DNA from 3 places in the Streptacidiphilus sp. EB129 genome. Region 2 is predicted to be linked to each of the others. Evidence: riboswitches for the same ligand, from Rfam matches in the RefSeq annotation. Region 2 holds a riboswitch; each other region holds the start of a gene.
What was found. Region 2 has a riboswitch for S-adenosylmethionine ahead of thrC (threonine synthase). Riboswitches for the same ligand answer to the same signal wherever they lie in the genome.
Positions count from the first base shown of each region.

Region 1: it holds a riboswitch for S-adenosylmethionine, as region 2 does, so the genes downstream of both, ABH925_RS27640 (amino acid ABC transporter permease) here and thrC (threonine synthase) in region 2, are expected to answer to the same signal.
Region 3: it holds a riboswitch for S-adenosylmethionine, as region 2 does, so the genes downstream of both, ABH925_RS24310 (aminotransferase class V-fold PLP-dependent enzyme) here and thrC (threonine synthase) in region 2, are expected to answer to the same signal.

Region 1 covers NZ_JBGCCS010000028.1:13,799-19,180, forward strand. The annotation lists gene ABH925_RS27635 (amino acid ABC transporter ATP-binding protein) at 1-544, opposite strand, end outside; gene ABH925_RS27640 (amino acid ABC transporter permease) at 541-1,569, opposite strand; SAM riboswitch class IV at 1,892-2,000, opposite strand; SAM riboswitch class IV at 2,174-2,286, shown strand; gene ABH925_RS27645 (putative leader peptide) at 2,326-2,448, shown strand; gene ABH925_RS27650 (LLM class flavin-dependent oxidoreductase) at 2,619-3,842, shown strand; gene ABH925_RS27655 (NtaA/DmoA family FMN-dependent monooxygenase) at 3,864-5,240, shown strand; partial or broken gene ABH925_RS27660 (LLM class flavin-dependent oxidoreductase) at 5,318-5,382, shown strand, end outside.
Region 2 covers NZ_JBGCCS010000023.1:2,507-7,888, forward strand. The annotation lists gene ABH925_RS25185 (trehalose-6-phosphate synthase) at 1-812, opposite strand, end outside; gene ABH925_RS25190 (glucosyl-3-phosphoglycerate synthase) at 842-1,954, opposite strand; SAM riboswitch class I at 2,128-2,259, shown strand; gene thrC (threonine synthase) at 2,253-3,548, shown strand; gene ABH925_RS25200 (MoaD/ThiS family protein) at 3,605-3,883, shown strand; gene ABH925_RS25205 (cold-shock protein) at 4,429-4,629, shown strand; gene groL (chaperonin GroEL) at 4,955-5,382, shown strand, end outside.
Region 3 covers NZ_JBGCCS010000021.1:78,618-83,999, reverse strand. The annotation lists gene ABH925_RS24320 (rhomboid family intramembrane serine protease) at 17-805, shown strand; gene ABH925_RS24315 (Lrp/AsnC family transcriptional regulator) at 802-1,083, shown strand; gene ABH925_RS24310 (aminotransferase class V-fold PLP-dependent enzyme) at 1,121-2,488, opposite strand; SAM riboswitch class IV at 2,566-2,685, opposite strand; gene trpD (anthranilate phosphoribosyltransferase) at 2,834-3,919, opposite strand; gene ABH925_RS24300 (hypothetical protein) at 3,998-4,411, opposite strand; gene ABH925_RS24295 (heme-copper oxidase subunit III) at 4,745-5,365, shown strand.

The DNA of each region.
Region 1 (5,382 bases), on a different contig from region 2:
CGCGGGCGATCGCCACCCGCTGCTGCTGTCCGCCGGACAACTGTCGCGGATAGGCGCCGGTCTTCTCGGCCAGCCCCACCCGGCCGAGCAGGGTGCGCGCCACCTGCTGCGCCTCCGGCTTGCGCAGCAGGCCGGTGGCCACGGGAGCGGCGGCCACGTTGTCCAGCACGGTCAGGTGCGGGAAGAGGTTGAAGTTCTGGAAGACGAAACCGATCCGGCTGCGCTGAACCAGGATCTGGCGTTCGCTCAGTTCCTTCAGCCGCCCACGGTGTCGGCGGACACCGATCAGTTCGCCGTTGAGACTGACCTGGCCGATCTCGGGCTTCTCCAGGTGGTTGATCACGCGGAGCAGCGTGGACTTGCCGGAGCCGGACGGACCGACGACGACCGTGACTTCACCCGCGGGCACCGTCAGGTCGATCCCGTCGAGGACCCGGTGGGCTCCGTACCACTTGTGCACGTCGCGGACCTCGACCGCGGCCGGCCGGACGTCTGTCCGCGTGGGAGTCGCCGGCTCCGACAGGGCCGTCTTCACAGTGCTCATAGCGCCGTCTCCCTCTGGACACGCGCCCGCAGGGCGGACAGGCCGCTGCGCAACCGCTGCAGCGGGGTCGGTGGAAGGGTCCGCAGCGCGCCGCGTGAGTAGTGGCGCTCCACGTAGAACTGGACGACGGAGATCACGCTGGTGAGGATCACGTACCAGACGGTGGCGACCAGCAGCAGCGGCACGATGTCGCCGGGATAGGTGCTGCCCATGCTCTGGACGGATCCGAACAGGTCCAGCAGTGAGACGTAGAAGACCAGTGAGGTGCTCTTCACCAGGCCGATCAGCTGGTTGACGTAGGAGGGAACGATGGCCCGCAGCGCCTGCGGGAAGACGATCCGGGCGAACTGGTAGTGCCTGGGCAGTCCGAGGGCGGCGGACGCCTCGTGCTGGCCCTGGTCGACGGAGAGGATGCCGGCCCGGACCACCTCGGCGGCGTAGGCGGCCTCGTTGAGACTCAGTCCCACGACCGCGACCACGATGTCGGTGGCCAGCTTCGACTCGTCGACGTGCAGGAACGCGGGCCCGAACGGCACACCGACACTCACCGTGCGGTACAGCGCGCTGAAGTTGTAGAGGAAGAGCAGGACCACGATCAGTGGCACCGACCGGAACAGCCAGATGTAGATCCAACTGGTCACGCGTAGCACGGGGCTGCGGGAGAGCCGGGCGAGCGCCAGCAGCACGCCGCCCACCAGCCCGAGCACGGCGCTGTAGGCCGTCACTTCCAGGGTGACGACCAGGCCGTGGGTGATCACCGGGCGCACGAACCAGTACTGGAAGCGGTCCCACTGGTAGAAGGGATTGGTGGCCAGTCCGTGCGTGATCTGGGCGACCAGGACCAGGGCGAGTGCGCTGGTGATCCAGCGCCCCGGGCGTCGGAGCGGGATCACCCGCTGTGCCGACAGCGGACGGTCGGCCCGCCCGGGGTCAACCGGCACAGCGGTGAGGGGCTGCGGGGACGGCTCCGCCCTGGGCGGATCCGTGGTACCTGACGGCACGGCAGGAACGAGAGACTCATTCATACATGGACTCCGGCGAAGGTGCACTGCGTTCGCGCCAAGGGGGTTGTCGCACAGTGCGGTGAACACACCCGGGGCGTGTCGGAGCACGCCGCGTCGCGGGTGGAAGGGGGAGGTGGCACGCCGCAGGAGGCGTGCGTACTGCAGGAAGCTGTCAGCCCTGACAGCGACAGCGGGCGCTGCCGGAGGCCCTACACAGGGCGCTGCTGACACGGAGAAGGTCGATGTGGCGGCTCAGGTACGCGGCCGCACGACCGTGGCGCCGCCATGCGGCCATCCCCGGACCTGCGTACATCGCCGTCACCATCGCCATTCCGCCCACCGGGCCTCGCGCTTACCGATCGTCATTCGGTCCGGTCGTCACCTGGAGCACCCCACCGCGTCGGAGGGTTGCCGGTCAGCAAGCCAGGGCTTCGTCGCTGACGCTCATGACCGTTCTGATCCACGAACGTAGGTGCGCTCCGCAAGGAGTGTCAACACCCGACCAGGAGTTGAGACCAGGTGGCAGGCGCGCCGCAGGCCTTCAGGCTGGGAACGCCTTCGGCATGACCGGCGTTCGACCGTACAGGATTGTGGTCGACACCGGTGCCGGGTTACGGTGCAGCCAGGTCATGAGTGTCAGCGACAAGCCCTGGCTTGCTGACCGGCAACCCTCCCACGCGGTGGGGTGCTCCAGGTGACGACCCGGCGGAGCCGAAAACGGTGCCGCAAGCGCGAGTTCGAACCGATGCGAGCCGATCGGGACAGGAGGTGACGACAGTGCGGGGAGCCCCTCAGCGGTCCGCGGTCGTCACTGTCAAGGCCCAGTGCCGGGTCGCCACCAGGTCGTCGCGGCGCCACATCGATCTGCAGCGCGTCACCACCGCGCTGTGTCCGGCGTAACGACGCACGCCCTCGCGCGGCGCGCCTCCACGCCGCTCGCAGCCGTCTGACCCGCGCAGCCGCACCCGCTCGTCCTGCCCAGCCCGCCTTCGGCGTCGGCTGCCGCGTTCGAGGCGCCGCGTCCCGCGCCCTTTCAGCAGTGAAGCACTCCGCACAGGAAGCGGTCCCCCATGCCTGAACCTCACTCAGCCCTGCACCTGTCCGTCGCCCTCGACGGATCCGGCTGGCATCCAGCGGCCTGGCGCGAGCACGACGCCCGGCCCGAGGCCCTGTTCACCGCCCGGTACTGGGCCGACCTGGTCGCCGAGGCCGAGCGCGGCCTGTTGGACCTGGTCACCGTCGAGGACTCGCTGAGCCTGCAGTCCGCCCATCCCACCGAACCAGACGAGCGGACCGACCAGGTGCGGGGCCGACTGGACGCGGTGCTGATCGCCGCCCGCATCGCGCCGCTGACCCGGAACATCGGGCTGATCCCGACCGCGGTCGTCACGCACACCGAGCCGTTCCACCTCTCCAAGGCGATCGCCACCCTCGACTTCGTGAGCAACGGCCGCGCCGGGATCCGCGTGAAGGTGTCCGGACGCGCTGACGAGACCGCACACTTCGGGCGGCGCCCGCTGCCGCAACTGCGGCTCGGGGAGCTCGACTCACCGGCAGGACGGGAACTGCTTCGGGATCTCCTCGCCGAGGCCGAGGACTACGTCGAGGTCCTGCGCCGGCTGTGGGACAGCTGGGAGGACGACGCCGAGATCCGCGACATCGCCACCGGCCGGTTCATCGACCGCGGCAAGCTGCACTACATCGACTTCGAGGGCAGCAGGTTCAGCGTGCGTGGGCCGTCCATCACGCCGCGACCGCCGCAGGGCCGGCCCGTCGTCGCCGCGCTGGCACACCGGGGCGAGCCCTACCGCCTGGTCGGCCGCTCGGCCGACCTCGGCTTCGTCACCCCGCGCGACACCGGGGAAGCCCGCTCGATCGTCGCCGAGATCCGCGACGCACAGGCGGCAGCAGGCCGCACCGAGGAGACCGTGCACATCTTCGGCGACCTGGTGGTCTTCCTCGACGGCGACCCCGGCGCCGCCGCCGACCGCAGGGCCCGCCTGGACCAGCGCGCCGGCGGCCCGTACACCAGCGACGCCCACGTCTTCACCGGGACGCCCGCGGAACTCGCCGACCTGCTCCAGGAGTGGCAGCAGGCCGGGCTCGCCGGCTTCCGGCTGCGGCCCGGCACCATCCCCCACGACCTGGAGCAGATCACCCGCCGCCTGGTGCCCGAACTCCAGCGCCGCAGCGTCTTCCGCACCGCCTATGAGGCGACCACCCTGCGCGGACTGCTCGGCCTGCCGCGTCCCGCCAACCGCTACGCCACCAGCGCCGCCGGCGCCCTCGCCTGAGCCGGAAGGACCGCACCAGCCGTGAGCAAACCCGTCAAGCAGATCCACCTCGCCGCGCACTTCCCCGGCGTCAACAACACCACCGTCTGGAGCGACCCGGCCGCCGGCAGCCAGATCGATTTCAGCTCCTTCGTCCACCTCGCCCGGACGGCGGAACGCGCCAAGTTCGACTTCCTGTTCCTCGCCGAGGGGCTCCGGCTGCGCGAGCAGAACGGGGAGATCTACGACCTGGATGTCGTGGGCCGGCCCGACACCTTCACCGTCCTGGCCGCGCTCGCCGCCGTCACCGACAGGCTCGGCCTGGCCGGCACCATCAACTCCACGTTCAACGAACCCTACGAAGTAGCCCGGCAGTTCGCCTCCCTGGACCACCTGTCGGCCGGACGTGCGGCCTGGAACGTGGTCACCTCCTGGGACGAGTTCACCGGCGAGAACTTCCGACGCGGCGGGTTCCTGGCACAGGAGGACCGCTACGAGCGCGCCAGGCAGTTCCTGACGGCGACCTGGGAGCTGTTCGACTCCTGGCGGGGCGACGAGATCGTGGCGGACAAGGAGTCCGGGGTTTTCCTCAGTACGCCGACGCCCGGCCGGTTCGACCACCACGTCAGCCAGTTCGACATCGCCGGACAGTTCAACGTGCCGCGCAGCCCGCAGGGCCGCCCGGTGATCTTCCAGGCGGGCGACTCCGAGGAGGGCCGCGAGTTCGCCGCCTCGGCCGCCGACGCCATCTTCACCCGGCACGGCACCCTGGAGGCGGGCCGGGCCTTCTACGCCGACGTCAAGCGACGGCTGTCCCGCTACGGCCGCTCCCAGGACGAGCTGAAGATCCTGCCCGGGGTCACCTTCGTCCTGGCCGACACCGCCGCCGAGGCCCAGGAGAAGGCGGACCTGATCCGCCACCAGCAGGTCAGCGGCCAGACCGCGATCAAGCTCCTGGAACAGCTGTGGAACCGCGACCTCAGCCGCTACGACCCCGACGGGCCGCTCCCGGACCTGGACCCGCTCGTCGGCGAGAACACCGTCGCCCGGGGCCGGGCCTCCGTACGGATGCACCGCGACCCACTGGCGATCGCCGCGCAGTGGCGCGCGCTGGCCGAAGCCAAGAACCTCTCGATCCGCGAGCTGATCATCGAGGTGACCGGGCGTCAGTCGTTCATCGGCACGCCGGCCCAGGTCGCCGACGCGCTCAACGAGTTCGTGCAGACCGACGCGAGCGACGGGTTCATCCTCGCGCCGCATCTGACCCCGGGCGGCCTGGACGAGTTCGCCGACAGCGTCGTCCCGCTGCTCCAGGAGCGCGGGGTGTTCCGCACCGAGTACGAGGGCGAGACGCTCCGCGACCACCTCGGGCTCGGCGAACCCCGCGCGGCACGCGGCGACACGGCGGTGGCGTCGTGAAGTTCCTGGCCATCACCCTGATCGTGCACGCCCCGGATCCGGTGACGGGCGTGCAGAAGTCGACCCAGGACCGTTTCCGGGAGGTGATCGAGAAGGTGCACCGCTGCCACGAGCAGTTCGGCCACAGCGTGCTGCACCTGCA
Region 2 (5,382 bases):
TCGCGCAGGGCGCTGAGGCGGGCGTCCACGTCCGGACGGTGCGCGCGCTCGCGGAGGAAGTCGCCGTCGGCGCCGAGCGCGTGCACCCCGAGCCGGGTGCGCCGGCCCTGGTGGGTGACCGTGAGGGCGTCCCGGTCGACCTCCGCGCCCAGCACGGCCTCGCAGCAGTCGGCGAAGGCGGCGGCCCAGCGCTGGGTGAGGAATCCGGCGCGGTCCGCGCCGAGGATGCCGGTGAGCACGTCGCGGGCGATGTCGTCGGGCAGCAGCCGGTAGTAGTCCGGCGGCGCCCAGGGGGTGTGCGAGAAGTGGCCGATGCGCAGGTCCGGGCGCAGCGCGCGGAGCAGCCGGGGTGTCAGTGACAGGTGGTAGTCCTGGACCAGCACGGTCGCCCCGGGTGCCGCGGCCGCCGCCAGCGCCTCGGCAAAGGCGGTGTTGTAGGCCTCGTAGGAGGCCCACTCGCGACGGAAGGCGGCGCCGAAGACGGGGCTGGTCGGGGTGTTGTAGATGAGGTGGTGGACGAACCAGAGCGTGGAGTTGGCGATGCCGTTGTAGGCGCGGGCGAAGGTGCCCGGGTCGATGTCCAGCATGCGCACGGACGGGTCGGTGCGGCCCTGCCGGGTCGCGGCGCGGTCCCCTTCGGAGAGCGCGGCGCAGACCCAGACCGAGTCCACCTCCTCGCCGATGGCGGAGAGGCCGGACACCAGCCCGCCGCCGCCTCTGCGCGGGGTCAGCGTGCCGTCGTCCTCGACGGTGTAGGACACCGGTCCGCGGTTGGAGGCGAGCAGAATCCTGGCTTCGCTGGCGTTGGGCATGGTCCCTACCTTGCCTCGGGTGGACATGGTCAAACGTGATGATTCGGCGCAGTGGCGTCGGAAGCAGTGGCTTCGGGAGCGTTGGCGTCTGGTGCGGTGGCTTCGCGCGGAGCGGCATCGGGCGCGTTGAGGTCGGGCGCGTCGGGGTCGGGCGTGGTGAAGCCGGGCGTGGTGAGGTCGAGCAGCGTGACGAGGGGCGGGCGCTCGCTCACCGCGATGTCGGCGGTGGTCGGGGTGAAGCCGTCCGCGGTGCGGGTGAACTGGGTGATCCGGGGCGTGGCCAGTTCCTCGGCCAGGTCGTCGGCGAGCTTCAGCCGGTGGCCGCGGGACAACCGCTCCATCGCCGTGAGCTGGATGGCGGCCGCCATCCGGCCCAGTGCCCGGGCGTCCTGGTGCCGGTGGTGCCGCACGCCGACGTCCACCTGGGCGAGTGCGTCCAGGCCGGCCAGCTCCAGGGCGTCCACCAGCAGTCCGAGCTCCACCCCGTACCCGGTGGGGAAGGGCAGCCGTTCCAGCAGCGAGCGGCGCGCGGCGTACTCGCCGCCGAGCGGCTGGACGAAGCCGGCCAGCAGCGGCCAGTAGAGGTTCAGCAGCGGTCGGGCGACCAGTTCGGTGACCCGTCCGCCGCCGGCCGGGTCGTGCGCGGTCGCGGTCTCCAGCGGCCGGTCGTACATGGCCTTGACGAAGGCCACCCCGGGGTCGGTCAGCAGCGGCCCGACGATGCCGGAGACGAACGCCGAGTCGAACGCCCGCAGGTCGGCGTCGACGAAGCAGACGATGTCGCCGCCGGTGACCAGCAGCGACCGCCAGAGCACCTCGCCCTTCCCGGCCACCGCGGGGAGCCGGGGCAGTATGTCGTCGCGGTGCACCACCCGCGCCCCGGCCGCGGCCGCGGCCTGCCCGGTGCGGTCGCTGGAGCCGGAGTCGACCACCACCAGCTCGTCGACCAGCGGCACGGCCTCCATCAGGTCGCGGCGGATCGCCGTGACGATCTCGCCGACGGTCGCCTCCTCGTCCAGCGCCGGGAGCACCACGCTGACCGTGCTGCCGGTAGCCCGTTTGGCTGCCAGCAGTTCCGGGAGCGAGCGGTCGGCGGCCGCCCAGGAGCGGCGGCGCAGCCAGTCCGCGACCTCGTCAAGCACAGGGCTCCTCATTCTTTGTGGCACCGTCCGTCATGGCGCGTGTCTCGCCTCGCGGACGACCCGTGATCGTGGGCGGGGCTTCGGTTACAGTCTTGGGGACGACCTACCACCGCCGCTCGGCGGGTGTACGGCCATCATCACAAACGCGGCGCGGCAGCGACCGACCGCCATAGAGCTCATCCAGAGGGACTGAGGGAACGGCCCGTTGAAGTCCCGGCAACCCCCCTGCCATCCGCCACTGCGGCGCTGGTCGGGAAGGTGCCAATTCCGTCCTGCGGCGAGACGCGCCGCGGGGAAGATGAGGAGAGAGGGCCTCGCCATCATGGTAGCTGCACCACTGACATCCGACTCGTTCGGCCCCGCCGTCGCCCTGTCCTGCCGCGAGTGCGGCGCGCGGAGCGAACTGGCCCCCGACTTCGCCTGTAGCGAGTGTTTCGGCCCCCTTGAGGTGGCCTACGACCTGCCCACCGGAGACCCCGAGGCGCTGCGCGCCCGGATCGAGGCGGGCCCCACCAACATCTGGCGCTACGCGCCGCTGCTGCCGGTCTCGCCCGACGTGGCCTCCCGGCCCAACCTCAACCCGGGCTGGACCAAGCTGGTCAAGGCCGACAACCTGGCCCGCGAGCTGGGCGTCACCGGCGCCCTCTACGTCAAGGACGACTCCGGCAACCCGACGCACTCCTTCAAGGACCGCGTGGTCGCCATCGCCGTCGAGGCCGCCCGCACCTTCGGCTTCACCACCCTGTCCTGCTCGTCGACCGGCAACCTGGCCGGCGCGGTCGGTGCCGCCGCCGCCCGAACCGGGCTGCGCTCCTGCGTCTTCATCCCGCACGACCTGGAGCAGGGCAAGATCGTGATGGCCGCCGTGTACGGCGGCGAGCTGGTCGGCATCGAGGGCAACTACGACGACGTGAACCGCTTCTGCTCGGAGCTGATCGGCGACCCGGCCGGCGAGGGCTGGGGCTTCGTCAACGTCAACCTCCGCCCGTACTACGGCGAGGGCTCCAAGACGCTGGCGTACGAGATCTGCGAGCAGCTCGGCTGGCGGCTGCCGGACCAGCTGGTCATCCCGATCGCCTCGGGCTCCCAGCTGACGAAGATCGACAAGGGTCTCAAGGAGCTGATCGCCCTCGGGCTGGTCGAGGACAGGCCCTACAAGATCTTCGGCGCCCAGGCCGAGGGCTGCTCCCCGGTCTCGGTGGCCTTCAAGGCCGGCCACGACGTGATCCGCCCGCAGAAGCCGAACACCATCGCCAAGTCGCTGGCCATCGGCAACCCGGCGGACGGCCCCTACGTGCTGGACATCTGCCGCCGCACCGGGGGCGCGGTGGAGGACGTCACCGACGAGCAGGTGGTGGACGCGATCAAGCTGCTGGCGCGCACCGAGGGCATCTTCGCCGAGACGGCGGGCGGGGTGACCGTGGGCGTGCTGCAGAAGCTGATCAAGAACGGTCTGCTCGACCCGGCCGCCGAGACCGTCGTCCTCAACACCGGCGACGGCCTGAAGACCCTGGACGCGGTGGAGCCGACCACCGGCCTTTCCGCCACCATCCGCCCCACCCTGGTCTCGTTCCGAGAGGCCGGCCTCGCCTGAGCAGGCGAAGCGAGGGAACCGACTCGCCTGAGCGGGCGAAGCAGAGGAGTACCAGCATGAGCGTTTCCGTCAGAATCCCCACCATCCTCCGCACCTACACCGGCGGGGCCGCCGAGGTCGCGGCCGAGGGCGCCACCCTCGCGGCCGTGATCGCCGATCTGGAGGCGAACCACACCGGTATCAGCGGCCGGATCCTGGACGACGCCGGCAAGCTGCGCCGCTTCGTCAACGTGTACGTGAACGACGACGACGTGCGTTTCGCGGAGGGTCTGGAGACGGCCGTTCCGGACGGCGCGAGCGTCTCGGTGATCCCGGCCGTGGCCGGCGGCTGCTGACGCAGAGTAATTCCCAGAACAACTCGGAACCGGGCCGCCCGCTATTCGCGGGTATCCCGGTTCCGTTGTTTTCCATGCGTACACCGGCGGCACGTGCCCTGTGCACGGATCTCCACCCGCGGAGGGGTACAGTTGCTTCCGGTTACCGGTGGTCCGCCCTTGCGGGTACGTCACGTACGGCACTTCCGGCCAATCCCTTCGCTCACGCCACGTGTACCACCTGGCCGTCCACCCTGCCCGGCAGCGGCCGGGCGTCCCGGTGACTGAGACGGCATGCGGCGCGGAGGCGCTCTGGCTGCACAGGAATTCCTGGATCGATTTGTCGGTCAGGTCCGCTATGTCCGGACCGAATTGCCGTGCTATGCGGGTATTCGCCCGCTAATGCCCCTTGTGGCTCCGTAAGAATTCCCTCCCTTATGCCCTGTTGCGGAGGGCATCTGAGTGGATACATTCAGCGTCGGCTGAAGCACCGCGCCATGCGTGGCCGCCTCGGCCCGGTCCGCGGAGTGCGGTCCGTGAAAGGGCCAGTAATAGGGGAGTTTGGAATGGCTCAGGGCACCGTCAAGTGGTTCAACGCGGAGAAGGGGTACGGCTTCATCGCGGTCGACGGTGGTGCGGACGTGTTCGTCCACTACAGCGCGATCCAGATGGACGGGTACCGGTCGCTCGAAGAGGGCCAGCGGGTCGAGTTCGAGATCTCGCAGGGTCAGAAGGGTCCGCAGGCGGACATGGTCCGTGTGGTGTGACCCTCGGTCGAGCAACCGCTGACTGACGACAGGACCGGCTGAGCCTCGTTCCAAACGAAGCATCCACGCAGGTCTTCCCGCAGGTCCGTACCCCTCGGGGTACGGACCTGCGGGCGTTCCGGGGCCCGGCTCCGGGGAGATCTGCTTGCACTCGGCAGGGGTGAGTGCTAATCATTGGCGTTAGCACTCTGAGGTAGAGAGTGACAACGGGCCGGGTAGGTGAGGCCCCGGGCGCGCCGGGAAGTGACCGTCGCAGGCCGGGTCCGTCCGTCGCGGGCGCCAGCGCGGTCCACACGCAGCCACCCTGTCCGGGAGGACCACTTCCATGGCCAAGATCATTGCCTTCGACGAGGAAGCTCGTCGCGGCCTTGAGCGCGGGATGAACCAGCTCGCCGACGCTGTCAAGGTCACGCTCGGCCCCAAGGGCCGCAACGTCGTCCTTGAGAAGAAGTGGGGCGCCCCCACGATCACCAACGACGGTGTCTCCATCGCCAAGGAGATCGAGCTCGAGGACCCGTACGAGAAGATCGGTGCCGAGCTCGTCAAGGAGGTCGCCAAGAAGACGGACGACGTCGCGGGCGACGGCACCACCACCGCCACCGTGCTGGCCCAGGCCCTGGTCCGCGAGGGCCTGCGCAACGTCGCGGCCGGCGCCAACCCGATGGCCCTGAAGCGCGGCATCGAGAAGGCCGTCGAGGCCGTCTCCGCCGAGCTGCTGGCGCAGGCCAAGGACGTGGAGACCAAGGAGCAGAT
Region 3 (5,382 bases), on a different contig from region 2:
AAGGAATGCTGGGTACATGGAGATCCCGGTACGCGAAGAACGCCCCAGTCCGTACCTCCCTCTGATGACCTGGACGCTGATCGCGGTGTGCGTCCTGGTGTTCCTGGTCGGCCCGGTCTCCGGACTCGACCCCCTCTACGGCAGCGGCAACGCCCGGGCCTGTGCGGAACTGACGTACTACCAGCACTGGGCCGTCATCCCCAGTGAGCTGCTGGACAACCACCCGCTGCGGCAGGCCGCCGCCCACGGCTGCCCGGTCCCCCGCCCGTTCCCGAAGGTCCCGGCGCTGTCGGTGCTCACCGCGATGTTCGTGCACGGCGGTTGGCTGCACCTGCTGGGCAACATGCTGTTCCTGTACGTCTTCGGCGCCATGGTCGAGGAGCGGACGGGCCGGCTGCCGTTCCTGCTCAGCTACATCGCCCTGGGCTACCTCGCCACCTACGGCTACGCGCTGGTGCAGTCGCACGGCGACGGTGCCACGCAGACCCTGGTGGGCGCGTCCGGGGCCATCGCCGGGCTGCTCGGCGCGTATCTGCGGCTGTACCCGAAGGCCAGGGTGACCAGCCTGATCCCGCTGCTGCTGTTCCTGCCGCTGCGGTTCCCGGCCTGGCTGGCGCTGGGGATGTGGTTCGCGATCCAGTGGATGTCGGTGGACGCGGTCTCGGCGGCGGTGCCGGGGGTGGCCTACGTGGCCCATCTCATCGGGTTCGTCGGCGGCTTCCTCTTCGCCTGGCTGCTCTACTGCCGACGGCGCGGATACGCTGACCGCAGTATCCCCGCCGCGCTCCCAGGAGACCCCCCGTGATCACCGCGATCGTGCTCATCAAGACCAGTGTCGACCAGATCCCCGAGATCGCCGAGACGATCGCGGCCATCGACGGCGTCACCGAGGTCTACTCCGTGACCGGCACCTACGACCTGGTCGCCCTGGTCCGGGTGCGTGCCCACGACGACCTGGCCGACGTGATCCCCGGCCAGGTCAACAAGGTTCCCGGAGTCCAGCAGACGGAGACCCACGTGGCCTTCCGCAGCTACTCCAAGCACGACCTCGACGCCGCCTTCGCCCTCGGCCTCGACGAGTAGCCCCACGAGGAGGCCGCGCCGCAGCAGGCCGGAGCGGTCAGCGCCGGGTGTCCGGGACGCAGCGGCCGCCCTCGGTTCGGTACGCCCACCGCGCGCCGTCGCTGACCAGCTCCCGGACCGCCGCGACAAAGCGGTCCACGTGCTCGTCCGGCGTGCCGGCGCCGAAGCTGACCCGGATCGCGTTCAGGCTCTGCTCCCCCGGCAGCGACGCCTCCGGCGCCCCGCACTCGGACGGCGCGGCCTCCTCCCCGCCCAGCAGCGTGCGCACCAGCGGGTGCGCGCAGAACAGTCCGTCGCGCACGCCGATGCCGTACTCGGCCGACAGCGCCGCGGAGAAGTGCGAGCTGTTCCAGCCCTGCACCACGAAGGAGATCACGCCCACCCGGGGGTGCTCCTCGCCGAACAGCGTCAGCACCCGCACCTCGGGGACCTCGGCGAGCCCGGCCCGGAGCCGGGCGATCAGCTGCTGCTCGCGCGCCACCAGCCGGTCGAAGCCCGCCTCGGTCAGCGCGCGACAGGCCGAGGCGACGGCGTAGGCGCCGATCACGTTCGGCGATCCGGCCTCGTGCCGGGACGGGCCCCGGTGCCACTCCACGGCGACCGAACCGTCCGCCTCCCTGGCGACGGTACGGCTGGCGCCGCCGCCGGCCAGGTAGGGCTCGGCCGCGTCCAGCCAGTCGGCGCGCCCGGCCAGCACGCCCGCACCGAACGGGGCGTAGAGCTTGTGCCCGGAGAAGGCGACCCAGTCGACGTCGAGTTCGCGCACCGAGACCGGGTGGTGCGGGGCCAGCTGCGCGGCGTCCAGGACGATCCGCGCGCCGTGCCGGTGGGCCACCTCGGCCAGCTCGCGGACCGGCCAGATCTCCCCGGTGACGTTGGACGCTCCGGTCACGCACACCAGCTTGGTCCGCGCCGCACTCCCCGCCAGCGCCTCGTCCAGCGCGGCCACGGCCTGCCCGGGCGAGCGCGGGGCGCGCAGGTAGCCGACGGTCAGGCCCGGCTTGCGCCAGGGCAGCAGCGAGGCGTGGTGCTCGGTCTCGAAGGCGAAGACCTCGGTGCCGGCCGGCAGCGCGCCGGCCAGCAGGTTCAGCGAGTCGGTGGTGGCCCGGGTGAAGACCAGCTGGTCGTCCTCGCGCAGGTCGAGGAAGTCGGCGACGGTCGCCCGGCTCTGCTCGAACAGGTCGGTGGACAGCTGCGACAGGTAGCCGGCGCCGCGGTGCACGCTGCCGTAGTACGGCGCGTAGGCGGCGACGTCGTCCCAGACCCGCTGCAGCGCCGGGGCGCTGGCGGCGTAGTCCAGCGCGGCGTAGCCGACCTTCTCGCCGCCGACCAGGGGAACCTCGACGTCACGGCCGAGCACGGCGAGCGGCTCACAGACAGACAGAGCGTTCGGGTAGGCAGACACAACCCCTCCAGGACATCCAGTGGATCCCTGGGAGTGCACCGGTGGCGCTGCCACTGCGGTGCTGCTCTCTACGGGGGGATCCGCGCTTGCCGTGCGACGGGTTCGCCGCAGGGCCTGGTCGTCACCCGGAAGCACCCCGCCACGGAAGGAGGGTTGCCGGACAGCAAGCCGGGGCCTGAACGCTGTCACTCGTGACCTGGTGAGAACTATGCCAGAGGTCCAGCCCGTGGGCGAGCACAGGTCCGCCATGCGAGACGCCGGAGCACGGGACAGCAGAGCACAGGACGCCGGAGCACGGGACGTCGCGGTACCGCGACGTCCCGTGGACCTGACGGCGTGATCCGCCTACCGGTGTGTGGCCTCGGCCCAGCGGGCCAGCGTCGCCTCGGCCGCGCCGGAGTCGATGGACTCCGCGGTGCGCTTCATCGCCGCAGCGATCTGCTCCACCAGCGGCTCGTCCGTCTGGTCCAGGGCGACCAGCGCCGACGCCGAGTTGAGCAGCACCGCGTCCCGGACCGGGCCGGTCTCGCCGGCGAACACCCGTCGGGCCACCGCCGCGTTGTAGCTGGAGTCCGCCCCGCGCAGGGCCTCGATGCCGACGCAGGTGATGCCGACCTCGCGCGGGTCGAAGCTGCTCTGGCGCACCTGGCCGTCCCGGACCTGCCAGACCGTGGAGGTGCCGGTGATGGTGAGCTCGTCCAGCCCGTCGTCGCCCCGGAAGACCAGGGCGGACGCGCCGCGCCGGGCCAGCACGCCGGCGATCAGCCCGGCCATCCGGCGGTCGAAGCAGCCCACCGCGTTGGCGCCGACCCGGGCCGGGTTGGTCAGCGGGCCGAGCAGGTTGAAGAAGGTCGGGATGCCCAGATCGCTCCGCGCCGGGCCGGCGTGCCGCATCGCCGGGTGGAACACCGGGGCCGGGCAGTAGGAGATGCCCGCCTCGACGGCCACCTCGGCGACCCGCTGCGGGGTCAGCTTCAGGTTGACGCCGAGCTTCTCCAGCACGTCGGTGGCCCCGCTCGCGGAGGAGGCGGCCCGGTTGCCGTGCTTGACCACCAGCGCCCCGGCGCCGGCCGCGACCACGGCCGACATGGTGGAGATGTTGACGGTCTTGGCCCGGTCGCCGCCGGTGCCGACGATGTCCACGGCCCGTTCCGGCACCTCGATCACCGTGGCGTGCGCGTACATCGACTGGACCAGGCCGGTGATCTCCTCGACCGTCTCGCCCTTGGCCCGCATCGCCACCATGAAGGCGGCCACCTGGGCGGTGCTCGCCTCCCCGGTCATGATCCGGTCCATCGCCCAGGCGGTGTCCGCCGCCGTCAGGTCGGTACCCGAGATCAGCGCCGTGAGGACGTCCGGCCAGGACCGCGCCTGCACGGGGTCGCCGCCACCGTTCGCAGGGTTCACGTCTTTGATCGACGCTGCAGCCATGGCCGTAGCCTCTCCGTGGAGTATTCACTGAAGGAGAGGCCAGCCTAGCGACCGGGGGCGCCGCCCATGGGCAAGATCTCAGCCCACGAGATGCTGCTTTCCGGTGCGCAGCAGCGCCGTGGCGGTCTCGGCCAGCGCGGCGGGGTCGACCGGGGCGGCGATGGCGGCGTCGGCGCGGCTCCAGGCGGCGAGCCAGGAGTCCTGCGGGCGGCCGATCAGCACCAGCACCGGGGGGCAGCCGTAGATCTCGTCCTTGAGCTGGCGGCACAGGCCCATCCCGCCGACCGGGGTCGCCTCGCCGTCGAGGACCAGCAGGTCCAGCCGCTTGGCGCCCTTGGCATGAGCGTCGAGGGCCTTGATCACGGCCGGGGCGGTCGCGCACTCCAGGTACTGGAGCTCGGCCAGGTCCTCGGCGGGCCGGCGCCCGAGCGCCAGCCGGACCTGCTCGCGCGTGTTCCGGTCGTCGCTGTAGACAAGTACGTTGAGTGCCATCGTCCGCTATCCCCCTGGGGTGTGATCGGGACCACTTTCGGCGTCTGCGCGGATGCTACTCCGGCCGGAGATCCCAGGACAGCACGCAGTACGGGCCGTCTCGGGGTCCCGGGGCGGCGTGCGACGCCCCCCGGCAGCCGTCCGGCGGTTCCAGATTCACCATTTCGGGCGACCCCACGGCCCGTCGCGCACCGTCCCCCGGGGCACCGGACCCCGCCGTTCGGACTACCTGCCTGGTCGTCAGGCCACCGGCGGGCGGCCGGAGGGTACGTCACAAGCCGGACACACCGAGGAACACCCCCCGGAGTGAAGACGGAATAAGCGACCGACATAATGTCGGTCGTGGCGACAGCAACTGCAGTAGAAACCGGGCACGCACACGGATCGGTCAGCCGGCCGAACCTCACCAGCGTCGGAACCATCGTCTGGCTGGCTTCCGAGCTGATGTTCTTCGCGGCCCTCTTCGCGATGTACTTCACACTCCGTTCGGTTACCGGAACGGCGTACTGGCACGCGCACAACGATGCGCTCAACGTCCCTTTCTCGTCCGTGAACACCACGATCCTGGTGCTCTCTTCCTTCACCTGCCAGATGGGTGTCTTCGCCGCAGAGCGCGGCGACGTGAAGAAGCTCCGGACCTGGTTCATGATCACCTTTGTCATGGGTGCGATGTTCATCGGCGGTCAGATCTACGAGTACACCTCGCTGGTCAAGGACGCAGGCCTCTCCCTCTCCTCGTCCCCGTACGGGTCGGTCTTCTACCTGACCACCGGCTTCCACGGGATGCATGTGACGGGTGGTCTGATCGCCTTCCTCCTGGTCCTCGGCCGTACGTACGCCGCCAAGCGGTTCACGCACGAGCAGGCCACCGCGGCGATCGTGGTGTCGTACTACTGGCACTTCGTCGACGTGGTCTGGATCGGCCTCTTCGCGACCATCTATCTGATCAAGTAGGCAGGGTCGGACCGTCC